DNA from 3 places in the Virgibacillus salidurans genome. Region 1 is predicted to be linked to each of the others. Evidence: riboswitches for the same ligand, from Rfam matches in the RefSeq annotation. Region 1 holds a riboswitch; each other region holds the start of a gene.

The links. A riboswitch is a leader RNA that binds a small molecule or an ion and turns the genes downstream of it on or off. The one in region 1 is predicted to bind cobalamin.
Region 2: linked by a shared signal. The riboswitch ahead of KFZ58_RS17955 (ribonucleoside-diphosphate reductase subunit alpha) and the one ahead of KFZ58_RS02145 (acyl-CoA thioesterase) in region 1 are both predicted to bind cobalamin.
Region 3: linked by a shared signal. The riboswitch ahead of KFZ58_RS01260 (ABC transporter substrate-binding protein) and the one ahead of KFZ58_RS02145 (acyl-CoA thioesterase) in region 1 are both predicted to bind cobalamin.

The regions. Positions count from the first base shown of each region.
Region 1 covers NZ_CP074373.1:386,639-392,867, reverse strand. The annotation lists gene KFZ58_RS02155 (MMPL family transporter) at 1-58, shown strand, start outside; gene KFZ58_RS02150 (M20 family metallopeptidase) at 155-1,342, opposite strand; gene KFZ58_RS02145 (acyl-CoA thioesterase) at 1,399-1,869, opposite strand; cobalamin riboswitch at 1,991-2,177, opposite strand; gene KFZ58_RS02140 (macrolide 2'-phosphotransferase) at 2,262-3,164, opposite strand; gene KFZ58_RS02135 (hypothetical protein) at 3,357-3,956, shown strand; gene KFZ58_RS02130 (response regulator transcription factor) at 3,976-4,668, shown strand; gene KFZ58_RS02125 (ATP-binding cassette domain-containing protein) at 4,754-5,671, shown strand; gene KFZ58_RS02120 (ABC transporter permease) at 5,664-6,229, shown strand, end outside.
Region 2 covers NZ_CP074373.1:3,604,824-3,611,052, reverse strand. The annotation lists gene KFZ58_RS17975 (3-hydroxyacyl-CoA dehydrogenase NAD-binding domain-containing protein) at 1-825, shown strand, start outside; gene KFZ58_RS17970 (thioesterase family protein) at 843-1,319, shown strand; gene gdhA (NADP-specific glutamate dehydrogenase) at 1,634-3,022, opposite strand; gene gltC (glutamate biosynthesis transcriptional regulator GltC) at 3,182-4,087, shown strand; cobalamin riboswitch at 4,187-4,370, shown strand; gene KFZ58_RS17955 (ribonucleoside-diphosphate reductase subunit alpha) at 4,478-6,229, shown strand, end outside.
Region 3 covers NZ_CP074373.1:217,709-223,937, forward strand. The annotation lists gene glmM (phosphoglucosamine mutase) at 1-223, shown strand, start outside; gene KFZ58_RS01245 (S9 family peptidase) at 630-2,420, shown strand; gene KFZ58_RS01250 (ECF transporter S component) at 2,449-2,940, shown strand; gene KFZ58_RS01255 (hypothetical protein) at 2,937-3,104, shown strand; cobalamin riboswitch at 3,329-3,513, shown strand; gene KFZ58_RS01260 (ABC transporter substrate-binding protein) at 3,647-4,657, shown strand; gene KFZ58_RS01265 (FecCD family ABC transporter permease) at 4,617-5,687, shown strand; gene KFZ58_RS01270 (adenosylcobinamide amidohydrolase) at 5,687-6,229, shown strand, end outside.

The DNA.
Region 1 (6,229 bases):
AGGATTGCTAGTCTTGTTTGAAAAAGATAAATCACGCGATTCTGTGAAAAGTGAATAAAGAACTAAAGCGCCCATCCGCAAAAACGGATGGGCGCTTTAGTTCGACAAATTTCGGGGCGTGACAGGCACTGTTCGGGGAACGCAAACTCCTAAATTATTCCAATGTATAATAATCGCACACAACCTGTCCTACTGCTTTTGCAGCAACCAGGAGTGCGTCTTCGTCAATATCAAATTTGGGATGGTGATTAAAGTACGGATCTTCTACCCCTTTTGGTTTACAGCCAATAAAGAAGAACGTGCTTGGAATCTTATCTGCATAGTATGCGAAGTCCTCTGAACCTGAGAATTTTGGATATTCTTTAACTTCCTTAATGTCAGGGTCGTCCATAATTTCCAAACTAGATTTGACAACTTCTGTAGCTTCAGGATCATTATATAAGACTGGATAATCGTCTTTGTATGTGAGCTCGCACTCCACACCAAATTCTTCTTCAATTCCAGCAACAATACGGTGAAGCTCTTTATCAATCCGTTCTTGTGTTTCACTATTCATATATCGGATGTCCCCCTCAAGCTCAATACGATCTTTGATTACGTTGAAGCTTCCTTTTCCGTCAAATGAACCAATCGTAACAACGCCCATTTCAAAAGGATTTAAGCGACGGCTAATGATCGTTTGAGCTGCCGTAACAAAATGGGATCCCGCGACAATCGCATCGTTTGCCATATGCGGGGAAGACCCATGTCCGCCCTTCCCTTGAATCGCCAGTTTAAAATAAGATCTCCCGGCCATTGTATACCCGCTTCTGTATCCGACTGTTCCAGCAGGATCTGTTGGAAATAAATGAACGCCAAAAACATTATCCACATCATCAAGTGCCCCTGAATTCACAATACTTTTTGCTCCGCCTGGTGGCGTTTCCTCTGCGTGTTGATGTATAATTTTAATTGTACCTGAAAGCGAGGATTTCAGTTGAATAAGACAGTCAGCGAGAATCAGTAAGTAAGCTGTATGACCATCGTGGCCGCACGCATGCATAACCCCTTCATTTTTTGATTTAAAAGGAACGACCGCCTCTTCAACGATCGGCAGTGCGTCAAAATCTGCTCTTAGACCAATCGTTTTCCCCGGTTTATCTCCTTTGATTGTGACAATAATACCATAACCATTTCCCACATTTGTTTGAATTTCCACATCTTTATTTTTATAAAAATCAACAATATACTGGGCTGTTTTCTCTTCTTCAAAAGAAAGCTCCGGATTCTCATGCAAATAACGGCGAATGTCGATCATCTCATCTTTTCGATCTTCCAGCATTTTCATTAACTGATCTTTCATGTTTATTGCTCCTTTCGTTATCATTCCCTACATATTAATTATACACCTTCTATCATTTATCTAATAGCAGCCCGCCTTTTTCGGTTTTCTTTTCTTGAAGGCGCGGTTCTATGTAACTGTTTTTCCTCCTCGCTTTCAGGATATACGTTTGGTACTGGAACGGGACTGCCTTGTTCGTTTACAGCAACCATTGTCAGAAAAGATTCTGTTGTTAATCTTTCCTCATTTTTTATTAAATCATGTGCGGTGACTTTTACAAACACTTCCATAGAACTTGTCCCTGTATATGTCACATATGCTTCTAACCTCAGGGAATCTCCTACTTTCGCTGCTGAAAGAAAGTCAACAGAATCAATGGACGCTGTCACTACAGCGCTTTTTGCATGCTTCATTGCTGTTAATGCTGCAATTTCATCGATATAAGCAAGCACTTTACCGCCAAATATTGTATCCAAGTGGTTCGTATCCGGTGGAAGTACTAATCGAGTCTGAACGGTTTTCGATTCTTGAATTGCTATTTTTTCCATAATCTTGCCTCCCGAGAAATTAAAAAACATCCTCTATCTTAGAAGATGTTAAAATGCGAACAAAAAAGCTTCATTTACATGAAATTAATTCTCGCAACACCTTCCTATCTCCCGTAGGATTTAAATGTTCTTCCTTATGGCAGGTCTCCTGGCTAAGAATCATCAAACCCTTCTCCCTTCCCATTTCATTACAGAAACAGTGGACACAAAAAGAGTTCTCCTCATCACAGTGGCGGGACCGCGTTGGAATCGAACCAACTTCCCTTTTCAACTTTTTAATCAAAGTCACCATAAGGCAAAATATTTAGTTATATCTAGTATACCACTATTTATTGTATTGTTCTGTGGTTTTTTCGGAGGTAGTGTTACTTTTGAAGGTTTCAAACTTTAAATTACTTTCCCACTCCAAGTGTCTGTTTAGCCATCTCCCTATATTCCTCCAAACCAGATATCATCGCAAATTCAGCAATGGCAACAGGATTTGCAGCCTGAAGCTCAACAATGTGATCGAACATCGATGACCATACATAACCACCAGCATTTTCATATGCTTGAATTAATTTTTTTAAAGCCTCTTCCCCAAAAACTGCTAAATGTGCTACAAAATCATTTGAAGGATCATCAACACGTGTTTCTGTCCAGTCAATGAAACCAGTAACTCGAGCATTTTTATTAATTAAAATATGTCCAGCATGTAAATCCCCGTGAATGAGTGCTGTCTGTTTTGGCCAAAGCGAATCATTAGCAAGCCATGTTTGCCAGCGATCCCATAGCTCTTCATCCACACCAAATGCAGTTTTTACCTCTTTCATTCTTTCTTTCATAGATATTCTTATTTCCTCAGGGGTTTGCACAGATAATCCCGCTTGTTTTGCGTCTTCATGACTAACTTGATGCAATGCCGCCATTGAACTTCCAAGCGTTTCATGAAATAGCTCAGGAACATTCTTCTCATCGATTTCCCATACGTATGCTTTTGCTTCCGGATCAATTGTGCCGGCCGGTATACCATCTAATAGCCTATATGCAATAAGTTCTTCTGAAAAAACAACCCAGTTTGGTGTCTGCATAGGTATTCGAGGCTCCACGAAATCCAGTATTTCTTTTTCCTTATTAGCTTTAGCAATTACATCTTTGCGTCTTGGAAAACGGAGAACCCAGTGTTCTCCTTCAATATTTATTGCAAACACCACTTGGAAATCAAGCCCAGATTCATTATATTTTAGTGAATCCTGCCTTAATTTCAATCCATGTTTCTTCGCTTTTTCTATAACTTCTTCCTCTGATAGCGTCATGAGTTACACTTCCTTTTTAGCTTCCTTTTAAGGAAATACTATCACATATATTGGTTTATTAAAGGATTTTTTATTAAAACTCCCTCTCATATTTAACCGAATTCTTAAGGTTTTCTTAATGATACCGTTAAGTATTTCTTATGTTTTCGCTTATATAGTAGTAGTATGATGTTATTTTTAGGAGAGATTTTGATGAATGAGCAAAAGGTGTATATACTATTGACAGATACAGGAACATTATTCACAAAAATGATAAAACTATATACAAGGAAACTGTATAATCATGCATCCATATCTATTGATCCCAACTTCTCAGAAGTCTATAGTTTTGGGAGAAAAAGACCTAAAAACCCTTTTATCGGGGGTTTTGTTAAAGAAGATATTCAAGCAGGTCTACTAGAGCAAGCAAGATGCGCCATTTATAGTTGTACTGTTTCTGAAACTCAAATTCAAAAAGCACATGACTACTTACAGAAAATAGATGAACAAAAGCACAACTATCGATATAACTTTTTAGGCTTATTCGCGATCGCATTCAAAAAACAACTGAAAAGGAAGAACGCCTTTTTCTGTTCCCAATTTGTTGCAACGGTTTTAAAGGAATCTGGTATTATTGATTTTGAAAAAGCTTTATCCCTTGTTACGCCTCATGACTTAGAGAATGTAGCCGGATTTGAATTAGTTTACCAAGGAGAACTAAGCAATTTTGACGCAGAGACGAATAACACGGTACATATAGTTACCTCTAAGGACACACTTCCCATTGATATAGGGACAATGACCGTACAATAAAGAGGAGGTTGAAATAAAAATGGAACAGCAAATAAATATATTAGTCGTAGAAGATGACAATGATATTAATCAATTATTATGTCGAATTATTAAAAAAAGCAATTACCTCCCCCAGCCCGCATATTCCGGTACAGAAGCTATGCTTTATCTGGAAAAACAAGAATGGGATTTAATGCTGCTTGATTTAATGCTTCCTGGAATGTCTGGAGAAAAAATCCTTGAAAAAGTCAATGCCTATAGCAATGTCCCGATAATTATTATTTCAGCAAAGGGAGAACAGCAGACAAAAATCAATTCATTACGATCAGGTGCCGATGATTATATTACAAAACCTTTTGATGTTGAAGAGGTGTCTGCACGAATTGATTCCAATTTGAGAAGGTCTAAACGCGCAAATACCATACCCAGAAAAAAAGAATTGACACATAAAGATATCTTGATCGATTTGGAGTCTAAAAATGTCCAAGTAAATAGCATAATGCTTACATTGACCGCCCGAGAATACGCAATATTAGTCCTCTTGCTCACGTCCCCAAAAAAGGTCTTTTCAAAATCCAATTTGTTTGAAAGCGTATGGAATGAAACGTTTCATGGTGATGATAATACGGTTAATGTTCATATGAGCAACCTAAGGAATAAACTCGCACGAGCAAACCCAGATGAAGAATATATAGAAACCATATGGGGAATGGGCTATCGTATTAAATCTTAAGATTTTCTTAAGCATTATCTTAAGCCTTTCTTATGACTTCTATCCTACACTACCTTTATAGCAAATAAAGGAGGCTATTATAGATATGAGTGAATATATTCTCAAAACAAATAATCTCACAAAACAGTATAGAAATGATTTCGCCCTTAAAGATATCAATATGACAATTGGAAAGGGAGAAATTTATGGATTCATTGGTCAAAATGGTGCTGGCAAATCGACAATGCTGCGTATAGCTACAGGACTCGCCTTCCCATCAAGCGGATCGATAGAGCTATTTGGCAATAACCAATCTTTCACACAAGCGCAAAAAAGAATCGGAGCAATAGTAGAAAAGCCTGCACTTTTTCCGAATATGACTGCATACGAAAATCTGGAAGTACATCGGTTGCAAAAAGGCATCCCTGGAAAAGACTGTATCAAGAGAGCATTAGATCTTGTTGGTCTTAATGATACAGGGAAGAAAAAAACAAAAGACTTTTCACTTGGGATGAAACAAAGGCTCGGACTTGCTATTTGTTTACTAAGTAGCCCGGAGTTTTTAATTCTCGATGAGCCAACAAATGGATTAGACCCAATGGGTATTATTGAGCTACGCGAACTACTAAAAAGGCTAAATCGTGAAACAGGGCTAACTGTTTTAATATCGAGCCACATATTAAGTGAATTGCATCAGCTTGCAACAAACTACGGTATTATTCATAAAGGAAGGCTACTTGAACAACTAACAGCAGAAGAGCTGGATGAAAAATGCAAACAGCATTTACGCATAAAAGTTGATAACCCCAATATGGGTGCAACGGTACTGGAGAATGATCTTTCCACTACTGATTATGAGGTTATAGCTGATGGCATGATCAAATTATACGACTATCTTGATGATATTCGCACTGTTTCGAAAGCATTAACAGCCAACGATCTTGTCATTGAACATCTCTCACAAAATGGTGACAGCCTCGAGAGCTATTTTTCAAAGCTTGTTGGAGGTGCAGACCATGAGTAATCTCATCAAGGCAGAATTATTTAAATTACTGCGGAACAAAACATTTTGGGTCTTAATAGTAACCATCACAGGCTTAAGTGCATTGTTACATTATTTAGTAATTATTGAATGGTGGCATATGACGTCCCCATTTTCAGAGGTTGGACTAAAAGAATTTAATGCACTAGGTGTATTTACAATACCTTTATTTTTCAATTTAATTGTCAGCTCACTTGTGGGATTTTTTATCTCTATTGAGTTTTTACCAACAAGAGTCATTAAAAACCAAATCATAAGTGGTAGAAAAAGGAGCCAAATATTTATTGCAAAGTTCCTTGTTTTTTCCCTTGGTTCCATCATTGTTACGATCTTGATTCCATTACTAACAGCTGTTTTTGAAGTCATCTTATTGGGACACGGGGATATATTGAGTCTCCCTGCATTGCAGTATTTAGGAAGAGCGTTAGGCTTATTCACGCTTCAGTTCATAGCCTATACTGCAATTACGATGTTGATTGCAATCATTACAGAGGATAGTGGAAAAACAATCATTTTTTCTATTGCTTTAACAATCATTAT
Region 2 (6,229 bases), 610 kb from region 1:
GTGGCAGTCGAACGTGCATGGCCAGCAATGGAGAAGGTAGGTTTAGCGGAAGGGGCTTCATTAGATCAGTTATTTTTCGAAAGTGACCTGAAAACAGCTGTTTCGAATGCTGACTTTATTCAGGAAAATGTACCTGAACGCGAGGAGCTTAAGCGAACAGTGATCGCTGAAATTGATCAGCATGCACCAGAAGAGGCCGTGATCGCTTCAAGTACATCGGGTATTTTACCTAGTACCTTACAGGCCGATTGCGAGCATCATCCGGGGCGCGTTATCGTGGCACATCCTTTTAATCCAGTGTATTTGATGCCATTGGTTGAACTAGTTGGTGGAAATAAAACGAAAAACTTTTATATTGAAAAAGCAAAAGCCTTTTATGATAGTATTGGCATGAAGCCCCTCGTCATTCAACGGGAAATTGAAGGGCATGTGGCAGATCGGCTGATGGAAGCGATCTGGCGGGAATCCCTGCATATCGTCAATGATGGCGTGGCAACAACAGAAGAAGTAGATGCATCCATTGTCTATGGGCCTGGTCTGCGTTGGGCATTAATGGGGCCATTTCTAACCTTGCATATGGGTGGTGGAAAACAAGGCATGAGACATTTGCTTGAGCAATTTGGCCCGGCATTAAAACTTCCATGGACTAAATTAGTAGCACCAGAGTTAACCGATGAACTTGCTGAGAAAGTAATTACAGGTACAGAAAAGCAAACAGCGAATACCTCAATGGATGAACTAGAAGAACGCCGGGATCAATTTTTGATCGAGCTCCAGGAATTATTAGAAAAGTATTGGCCTGCAGAGACTGTCGGACGGCTATAATATGGAGGGGACCTAAAGTGGGAACAGCAAAAGTAATTCTACAAAATAACGTAAGGGATGAATGGATCGATTATAATGGGCACATGAATGATGCAGAATATGTGCGTGTATTCAGTTGGGGTGTTGACGCGTTTATGAAAGCGATCGGTTTGGACGAAAGTTTTCGTGATGAAAAGCAGTACACGACGTTTACATTGGAAAACCATGTCTGTTATTTAGCAGAAATGAAACGTCACGAGCCATTTGAGGTACATTTGCAACTGATTGATTATGACGAGAAGCGTGCACATGTCCTTTATGAGTTGTATGGAAAAGATGGCAAACGAGCCGCAACGAGTGAACAAATGCTCATGGGGATTGATCAGACAACAGGAAAGCCCGCACCATTTCCGGATCCAATTTATTCTGAGGTAAAGGGATTGGCTGAAGCTCATACACCTGATGAAAAACCTGCCGAAGTTGGACGTGTGATTGGGATTAGAAGGAAGAAGTGAAAATAAGCAAGCATGCAGTGGGTAACCACTGTTTGCTTGCTTATTTAGCATCAATTGTGAAATAAAGACCGAAAAAATTTGTTCCCGCAGGAGTCACGGCACTTCGCTTATCCGAACTGACGAGGGGGCTCACCATCCGCCCTAAGGTGCGCGAAATGGGTTTCCGGAGCGAGTCGCTGCTTTCAACCAGTGTTTGCAAAAAATTGTCACTACGTCCTCTTTTATATCAACTACGAAGATTTAAAAGCAATAATACTTATGAAATGAGCCAAAATAAAAAACATGCAGATAACCTCTGCATGTTTCAAAAATTATTAAACCACACCCTGAGCAATCATTGCATCCGCAACTTTTCGGAAACCTGCGATATTTGATCCGGCCTCTAAATTGCCTGGGAGATCAAATTCCTCAGAGGAAGCGATACAATTTTGGTAGATATTTTTCATGATTTCCTGCAGTTGCCCGTCGACTTCTTCAAATGTCCAGGACATCCGCATGCTGTTTTGTGCCATTTCAAGGGCAGATACTGCTACACCGCCAGCATTTACGGCTTTTGCAGGTCCGTACAATACATCATTGGATAAAAATACATCAATAGCTTCTGAGTTACAAGGCATGTTTGCTCCTTCTCCAATTGCTTTGACGCCATTTTGAACAAGCAGTTGAGCTGCGTTTTCATCAAGTTCGTTTTGTGTAGCACATGGAAGCGCGACATCGCAAGGAATCTCCCAGATGCCAGTACATCCTTCAACATAAGTAGCTTCAGGATACTTTTCGATGTATTCACTGATACGCCCGTTATTTTCTTCTTTAATCTCTTTTACGACGTCAAGATCAATACCATTTGCATGATAAATATAGCCGCTTGAGTCACTGCATGCAACAACGGTAGCACCCAGTTCCATCGCCTTTTCGATGGCATAGATTGATACATTTCCGGATCCTGATACAACCACCGTAGATCCGTTCACAGACTGTCCTTTATCTTTTAGCATTTCTTCTAAGAAGTAAATCGTCCCATATCCGGTAGCTTCTGTACGTGCCAAGCTGCCGCCGTATTCTAATCCTTTTCCAGTTAAAACACCTGCATCAAAGCTGGAATTCATTTTCTTGTATTGGCCAAACATATAGCCAATTTCTCTAGCCCCTACACCGATATCGCCAGCGGGTATGTCGGTGTTCGGACCGATGTATTTGGCAAGTTCTGTCATAAAACTTCGGCAAAAGCGCATGATTTCATTATCTGATTTGCCTTTAGGGTCAAAATCAGCTCCGCCTTTTCCTCCGCCAATAGGCTGTCCGGTAAGGGAGTTCTTGATGATTTGCTCCAGTCCAAGGAATTTTACAATACTTAAATTGACGGACGGGTGGAAGCGCAAGCCACCTTTATACGGTCCTAGTGCGCTGTTAAACTGGACCCGAAATCCGCGATTTACATGTGTGTTGCCCTCATCATCAACCCATGGGACACGGAACGTAATTACACGCTCGGGTTCAATAATTTGCTCTAAAATTCCTTTTTCCATGTAGATGGGGTATTTTTCTAGGACAGGTATAAGGGATTTGAAGATTAATGCTACAGCTTGATGGAATTCGGATTCATTCGGGTCACGTTTTACAACGGTTTCATATACTTTTTCCAAATAATCGTGGACTTTTTGTTTGTTGTCTGTACTCTTTTTTTCGCTAACGGCGTTTATCATTCTATTCCTCCTTGCTTTTTGTTGGTATAATTAAGTGAAAATTTTTGTTGGAAAATTAGCTAATACTATTCTAGTTTACAAAAAATAATTCATCGAAGCAATATCAATTATAGATGAAATCAATGCCAATATGCGATAATGGACAAAGAGGTGAGTGTTATGGAACTGAAACAGATTAAATATTTCATTGAGGTTGCAAAGCAAGAACATGTGACAAGGGCGGCTGATACCCTGCATGTAGCACAATCTGCGGTTAGCCGGCAAATTTTTAACCTGGAGGCAGAACTTGGTGTTGATTTATTTATACGTGAGGGGAGGAACGTCCGTTTAACTTCGATCGGAAAGGTATTCTTAGACCGGATGGAAAATGCCATTCATGTTATTGACGATGTTTCTCAAATTATTGAAGAGTACACAGATCCGGAGATGGGGACGATCCATATTGGGTTTCCCAGCAGTGTAGCGAGTTATATTCTGCCAACAGCGATTTCTGCATTTCGGGAGCGCTACCCGAATGTGAAGTTTAAATTAAATCAAGAATCCTATTATGAACTAAAACAGGCCGTCATCAAGGGTGAAATCAATATGGCATTACTGGGACCTGTCCCGGTAAAGGAAAAGAAATTAGAGGGTACAATCCTTTTTTCGGAAAATATGGCAGCATTATTGCCGGCAAGTCACCCGCTTGCAGGATCCGATTCCCTGCATTTGAATGAATTAAGAGATGACTCCTTTGTATTGTTTCCGGAAAACTTTGTCCTGCGCAATATTACGATTGATGCATGCAGGCAACTTGGATTTGAACCGAACGTTTCCTTTGAGGGCAAGGATATTGATGCCATAAAAGGATTGGTCTCTGCAGGGCTCGGAGTATCTCTCATACCGGAGATAACACTCGTTGATAATTTGCCCCGTGCAACGGTGAAGATGCCGATTACTACACCAAATGTCACCAGAACGGTAGGAGTTATCGTGCCGTCAGATCGTCAATTACTTCCAACAGAAAAATTATTCTATCAATTTTTAAAAGAATTCTTCGTGCGTCTTGAGCAGTTTCAGAGTTAATCCGGGGAAAAAACAGGTAAAAAATCATTGCATTCTATTAGACTGTATGCTAGAGTTGGATACAACATATAGAGAATAAATTAGTTAAGTATAACCATATATAGTATTTTGAGCTACGGTGATAGTAATTGCTGTCTGAAAAGGGAATCCAGTTCAAAGCTGGAACTGCCCCCGCAACTGTACGTGTGGACGATGAGGGATAACCACTGTATTTTAACATACGGGAAGGACTCTAGGAGGTAGAAGCACAAGTCAGGAGACCTGCCATAGCTTGACAGTATCATTTCTCCGGGGTGAGGGAAAGGTGAAGCGGCATTATTTGTGTTGTTATTTACCGTTCATCCCATGAGGTGAGCGGTTTTTTAATTTATAACAAAGGGGAATTTATTCATGATCACAGTAGCAACAGCAAATCAGGAGCATATCATTCAAAAGATCGACCGCGCGGCGGAAAATTTATCTATCAACACAGAAAAATACAAAGAAAAATCACTACGAGCAATTCAGTCGAATGCTGCGCCGGAAAAAATGGCGGAAGTTCTAATCAAAAATGCACTCGAAAACATCGACGAGGTAAGTACCGAGTGGACCTATCTCGCAAGCCGGATTTATTTGCAGGAACTCTACCGCCAAGCAGGAGAGAACCGGCAGTATGATCCCGCGATTCGGTATGGAAATTTTTATACACTTATCCACACACTTACGCACAAAGGGATCTATTCGGAGGCCATACTGGACAAATATACAAAAGAGGAAATCGATCGCCTCGCCGAATATATTGAATCGGATCGTGATCTGCTTTTCAATTATTTAGGTTTATATTCCATCGCAACAAGATATCTCGCAACCGATCACGGGAAAAATACATATGAACTGCCACAGGAGCGCTGGATGATTATTGCGATGTATCTCATGCAGGATGAACCTAAGTCTGAGCGGACCGGTCTTGTTACCGAAGCATATTGGGCACTCAGCAACCTATACATGACAGTCGCAACACCCACATTAACAAATGCTGGAAAAACGCATGGCCAACTCTCCAGCTGCTTCATAGATACCGTCGACGACAGCCTGCAATCGATCTATGACAGTAATACCGATATTGCCAAACTATCGAAAAACGGCGGCGGCATTGGCGTTTACATGGGTAAAATTCGCAGCCGCGGCAGTGCGATCAAAGGATTTCAAGGGATGTCCAGCGGCGTTGTTCCATGGATTAAACAGCTGAATAATACAGCAGTGAGTGTGGATCAGCTTGGGACGAGAAAAGGTGCGATCGCAATTTATTTGGATGTGTGGCATAAGGATATCGAACCCTTTCTTGATTTAAAATTAAATAACGGGGACGATCGAATGCGCGCCCATGATATTTTTACAGGGGTTACGCTGCCGGACTACTTTATGGAAAAAGTGGAGAATCGCGAGGATTGGTATTTATTTGATCCACATGAAGTGAGACAAGTGATGGGCTATTCGCTGGAAGACTTTTATGATGAGGAAAGAGGAGACGGGGTGTGGCGCAGGAAATACGAGGAATGTGTTCAGTCCGAGCTGCTTTCGAAAAGAAGCGTCTCCGCAATTGATATCATGAAACGGATTATGAAGTCACAGCTCGAATCAGGCACACCATTCATGTTTTACCGTGATGAGGTGAACCGGCAGAACAGCAATCCGCATAATGGCATGATTTATTGTTCTAATTTATGTACGGAAATCACACAAAACCAGTCACCAAGTGAGTTTGTCGAAGAATTTATTGAAAATGAAGATACGATTGTTAAAAAATACAAGACAGGTGACTATGTTGTTTGTAACTTGAGCTCCATTAACCTCGGAAAAGCTGTACCGGATGATGTACTGGAACGGTTGATTAAAATTCAGGTACGCATGCTGGATAATGTGATTGACATTAACACATTGCCGATAAAACAAACGCAGTTAACCAATCATAAATACCGTGCAATCGGGCTTGGAACCTTTGGTTGGCATCACTTGTTAGCCCTGAAGGATATAAAATGGGAAACAGAGGAATCGGTCACATTTGCCGATGAATTGTATGAAAAAATTGCTTATTTGACGATAAAAAACAGCATGGAATTAAGTAAGGAAAAAGGAAGTTATCCTGCGTTTGAAGGCAGCAAG
Region 3 (6,229 bases), 170 kb from region 1:
AAAAGTTGTCGATAAAAATGAAGCCCTGACGAATTCTCGCATTAATAGCGAGATCGAGGCAGTTGAAAAAGAACTGGGTGATGAAGGACGCGTACTGGTCCGGCCATCGGGGACAGAACCTCTTGTCCGTGTCATGGTAGAGGCGCCTACGAAAGAAGACTGCGAAATGTATGTTGAACGTGTTGCGAAAGTGATTGATGATTTGTTGGGGATGAAGGAATAGATTTGATTGGAGCCGCTCTCTGGGATGGGGGCGGTTTTTTGATTGGGATTGTTTAAAATGATGTGTAATAAGTGGATGGCCCCTCCCGTTTGAGTGTGCTCCCTCCCGTATTGGATGCATGCTGTCCCGATATGAAGTTGCCCCCTCCCATTTTGGATGTTTTCTCTCCCGATTTGAACGTGCTCTTCTTTTCAATGTTGATAACTGGTTCTGCCAGATTGATAAAAACTCCCGCGAGCGATCCGCCGACCGAATCCCGACCCCAATGGGACGAGTCCCGTAGTCCGAGCAGCTACACGATTAAGTCTAATAAAAAAACCCAATATCTCTACCACATGCGAGAGAAATCATTTATACTAGGATTATCTATTAATTTTGAAAAAACATACGAATGAGGAGGTCAACAATGATACAATTTCCAAAGCCAACCGTAGAACAATTTTTCCGCACAAATGTGATTAAAGATTTTACAGTGAGCAGTAATGAAGAGCGGCTTATTTTCAGTTCCAATATAGACGGGAAAGTGAATTTATGGGCAATGGATTTACCGGATACATTTCCATATTTGTTTGCCCATCATGATGAGTCAATTAGCTTTATCCAGGTTGATCCGAAAAATCGCTATGTGCTCGCAGGGTATGACAAAGACGGGGATGAGAACCATCAGATCTACGCTATTCCTCATGAGGGCGGACTCCCGCAGCCGCTTATTACTGGGGAACCGGAGGAAAAGTATTATTTTACCCATCTGAGTGAAGATGGAAAACGAATCTATTATATGACATCGAAAGAGAATCCATCTTTCCTGAACGCGCGCATGCGTAACTTGGAAAATAATACCGATACATTACTGAACGAGGGAGAAGTATCGCCAACGCATCTAGTAGCGGTATCTGACAATGAAGATGCATTTGTATATTTGCGCATGTTTGCAAATACATATATTACAGGCTTTGTGAAAATTGGTAATAAATCCTATGATTTAACACCTGATCCCGAAAAGGTTCACGTTGTTGGGGATGCTGTTTTTGTCGATGATAAAACGATCTATTTTGTAACAGATTACGAGAGTGAATACAGCTATGTGGCAAAATTTGATCTGGCTACAAAGGAATTTGCGTCTGTACTGGCGATCGAGGAAGAAAGTGTAGAATCTCTAAAGTGGGACAAGGAAAATGAATCACTTTATCTAGTAACTGAAAAAGGTGTGGAAGATATTTTATACCGTTACGAACCGGAATCGGAGCATCTTAAAAGGCTGTCCACACCAGTTGATGTGATTGAAAAGGTACATGTTGCCAAATCCGGGAATCTGTATATGCTGGGAAGAAGCAGCACCGTACCACTTAATATTTTCCAAACAACAAATGGGGAGGAATGGAAGCAACTGACAAACAATCGCGTACTGGGTCTTAGCACGGAGGACATGGTTGAGCCTGATGTGGTTTCCTATAAATCTTTTGACGGTATGGAAATAGAATCTCTATTATTCAAGGCAAAGCCTGAAAATGACAACGGTTATACGATTCTTTGGCCACACGGGGGGCCACAGGCATCTGAGCGAAAAATGTTCCGTTCGATGTTCCAGGCATTCCTGAATCGCGGATATACCATTTTCGCGCCAAACTTCCGTGGGAGCACAGGCTATGGCTCATCTTTTGTAAAATTAGTGGAACAAGACTGGGGAGAAGGGCCGCGCCTGGATAATGTGGCCGGCATTCAGTGGCTGTTTGATAATAATATCACAAATCCGGAAAAATTATTTCTCGTTGGTGGCAGCTATGGTGGCTACATGGCGCTTCTATTACACGGACGCCATCCGGAATATTTCAAAGCGGTAGTCGATATCTTCGGGCCGTCTGATCTATTCACATTCGTTAATTCCGTCCCGCCTCATTGGAAGCCAATTATGGAGCGCTGGGTAGGTGATCCAGAACGTGATAAAGAGCGTTTTATTAGGGATTCACCCGTAACTTACCTGGACGGTATGACAAAACCAATGCTCGTTATTCAAGGGGCAAAAGATCCACGTGTCGTCAAAGAGGAGTCCGACCAAATCGTCGCTAAACTTGAAGAAAAAGGCCGCGATGTGGAATATCTCGTGCTGGAAGACGAGGGGCATGGCTTTTCGAAAAGAGAAAATGAGATTAAGGTGTACAGTTTGATGCTGGACTTTTTGGAGAAGCATCAGGGATAGGATAGATATTGAGAAAGGAAATCTGAAAATGAATGTTAGAAAAATGAGTTTACTAGCCTTATTTATAAGTCTATCTGCAGTAGGCGCGGCTATTAAGGTACCTGCAGTGATTGGAAGTGTAGCATTGGATGTTTTCCCGGCTTTATTAGCAGCGGCTTTCTTTGGGGCGGGAGCCGGAGCTATGGTCGGGGCTTTCGGCCATTTGCTTTCAGCGCTTATTGGGGGAATGCCACTCGGAATCCTACACTTAATTATTGCGATAGAAATGGCTTTGCTTGTTTCACTGTTTGCTATACTTTTTCAAAAAGAACAAAAGGTTTTAGCTGGAGTGTTATTCTTGTTCGGTAATGCCTTGATCGCCCCATTACCATTTATATTCTTATTTGATATTGCATTTTATATTGCAATGCTACCTTCGTTATTCATAGGCTCTCTATTAAATATAACTATAGCTTATATAGCTATTCCGCGTTTGTTTGGATTTCAGAGATATTATTATAAGGGAGAAGTGAGGGGATGAGATACTTTAGTGAAAAAGAAAAAACAACTATTAGTAAGGAAGTAGAAATAAACCCCGAAATTAAAAAGATGATACAAGAAATTAGAGAAGAATATAGGCAGGGATTTGGCATGCCAACTTCAGATCTTCTTGAATCATTTTCTTCTAAGGACTTTGAATTTTAACCAGTTTAGCGATAATAAATGACTATTCTAGTCGCTGAATTTGGCACGTTTATGGTCAAAGCCCTGCTGTATTATAAACGGGTGAAGAGAGGTGTAGAGTATAGTTAATATTTGGGCTGAGGAGAGTAGTTGAGGATCCTCTCTCCCATCAGAACCCGTGCTTCCTTGAACTAAAAGTAATGACAAATCCTGTAGAACTATGTATACTTAAGTTGTGAAAAAATTAATAGTTTAAGGCTTCAGGTGATTTCGACTTCAGAAATTATAATAGGGAAGTTGGTGAAAATCCAACGCGGTCCCGCCACTGTATATGTGAGCTAGCTGTAATGACCACTGTGCATTCGATGTATGGGAAGGACAGTAAGCGATGATCATAAGCCAGGAGACCTGCCTGTAACCGGACGCGCACCAAACCTACGAGGAATAGGAGGGTGTAATGGGACAGGTTTATTTTATTTGTTGGCTGCCCTTTTACATATCCATCTTCATTTCTCGTGAAGATGTTTTTTTAGTTTATACAAATACTATAAGGGGGTACGAACGTGAAAAAGATTTTATCATTTTTATTTGTATTAATACTTACATTTGGTCTTTTAATCGGCTGTGGCTCTGAATCCGAAGATGATTCGCAAATTTCAGATGACAGTGCCGAACAAACAGAACAAACGGAAGAATCAGAGGGCACAGAGGAATCAGAAGAAGGAGCATTTCCGTTAACGATCACAGATGCGCTTGATAATGAAGTGACCATAGATGAAAAACCGGAGCGTATTGTTTCGGTGATTCCAAGCAATACAGAAATCGCATTTGCGCTTGGGCTGGAGGATGAAATCGTTGGTGTCTCAGACCATGATAATTATCCGGAAGAAGTGCAGGAAAAAGAAAGAATAGGTGGTTTAGAAATGAACATCGAAGTAATCCTTAGTTTGGATCCAGACCTCGTTCTTGCTCATGGATCCAGTGCGGAATCCTCTCAGGAAGGACTGCAACAGATTCGTGCTTCCGGCATCAATGTATTTGTTGTAAATGATGCACAGGATATTGAAGGAACCTATGAAGCCATTGACCAAATCGGACAAGTTACAGGAACGCAGGAAGAAGCAGATGAAATCGTCGACAATATGGAAGAAGGATTTGCAAACTTAAGTGAAACGGCAGAGGAAATTCCTGAAGAGGAACGCAAATCGGTCTTTTTTGAAGTATCACCGGCACCGGATATTTTTACTGCAGGACAAAACACATTTTTCGATTCACTCCTAGAGGTTGTTGATGCAGATAATGCTGCTGAAGAACTGGATGGCTGGGTGCCAATCGATCCGGAGTCCATTGTAGGGCTGGATCCTGATGTTATTATAACGACATACGGGCATTATTCGGATAATCCGGTAGAACAAGTAGTAAGTCGTGACGGTTGGGGCTCCGTGACTGCTGTTGAAAATGAAGATGTTTATGACATACATTCTGACATTGTAAGTCGTCCGGGCCCACGCTTAGTTGAGGGTGCAGAGGAGATTGCTGAAGTTGTTTATCCGGAATATTTTGAAGCGGAGTAAATATGTAGTTGCCTATATAATGGCACTCGTATTTTTAATCATTTCCATGCTGACCGCTATATCGGTTGGTAGTGTGTCCGTTCCTGTTTCAGAAATTATCACAATTCTCGGTGCACAGATTTTTCACTTACCGATAGCTGAACAGGTCGATGAGACATATAGAAATATTGTTTTTCAAATTCGCCTGCCCAGAGTGATTTTGGCAGGGTTAGTTGGAGCCTCTCTTGCCATTGCAGGAGCGGCCTTTCAAGGCTTACTGCGAAACCCACTGGCGGATCCATATATCTTGGGAGTTTCTTCAGGTGCTTCTGTTGGGGCAGTTGCGACATTGTTTTTTAATATTTCTATTCCATTCCTTGGACTTTATACGCTGCCGGTTTTAAGTATTACGACAGCCTTATTGACTATTTTATCTGTGTTATTTTTCGCTAGAAGAGTGGACCGGACGATGCGGGTGGAGACGATTATTTTAACGGGGATTATTTTTAGTTCTTTTTTAGGTGCATTTATCTCCCTTATCATTGCTTTTACAGGTGACCAACTGCAGCAAATCATGGGCTGGCTGCTTGGTAGTGTGTCGATGCGGGGATGGAGCTATGTTGGTATTATTATTCCATTCTTCATTATTGGAGCCCTTTTGCTGCTTATCAACACAAGAGAGTTAAATGCGATGTCATTTGGAGAAGAACGGGCACAGCATCTAGGTGTCGATGTCCAAAAACGGAAATTAATCATTTTGGTTGCCGGGTCGATACTGACTGGTGCGGCGGTGGCGGTTTCCGGGGCAATAGGTTTTGTTGGTTTGGTGATTCCGCATTTAACTAGACGCCTGTGGGGACCGGATCATGTTCACCTCTTGCCACTCTCCATTTTAACCGGTGCAGGATTTTTAATGCTGACAGATCTGTTGTCACGAACGATTATCTCGCCGACAATTTTGCCGATTGGTGTGATCACGGCATTAATTGGGACGCCAGTATTTGGAGTCATTTTGATTAAACAACGAAAAGGAAATCGAGGGGGGATGTAATGTTACGTTTGGATGCAGTTGTTGGAGGCTATGATGGGAAGCCTGTTATAAAAGATGTCAGCTTTTCTGTTTCTAAAGGAGAGTTCTTTGGTATCTTAGGCCCTAATGGCAGCGGGAAGACAACCTTGCTGAAAATGGTTAGCGGATTAATTGCCTGTACAGATGGTTCCATTCAACTAAATAACACGAACATAGCGGATTTTTCGCGAAAAGAACTGGCAAGGAAAATGGCAGTACTCCCCCAACTCTCTGCACACGCATTTTCCTATACGGTGAGGGAGACGGTGGCACTTGGAAGATACGCGCACACCCGAGGCTTGTTTCAAAGCTGGACAACGAAGGATGAAGAAGTACTGCAAATGGTCATGGAGCAAACGAACATCACCCGCTTCCAGCATGATTTGGTGGAGCAGCTCTCAGGTGGTGAGCAACAGCGGGTGTTTCTCGCACAAGCCTTAGCCCAGCAGCCGGAAATTTTATTACTCGATGAACCGACCAACCATCTGGATTTAGCCTATCAAAAAGATTTGCTTGATTTGTTG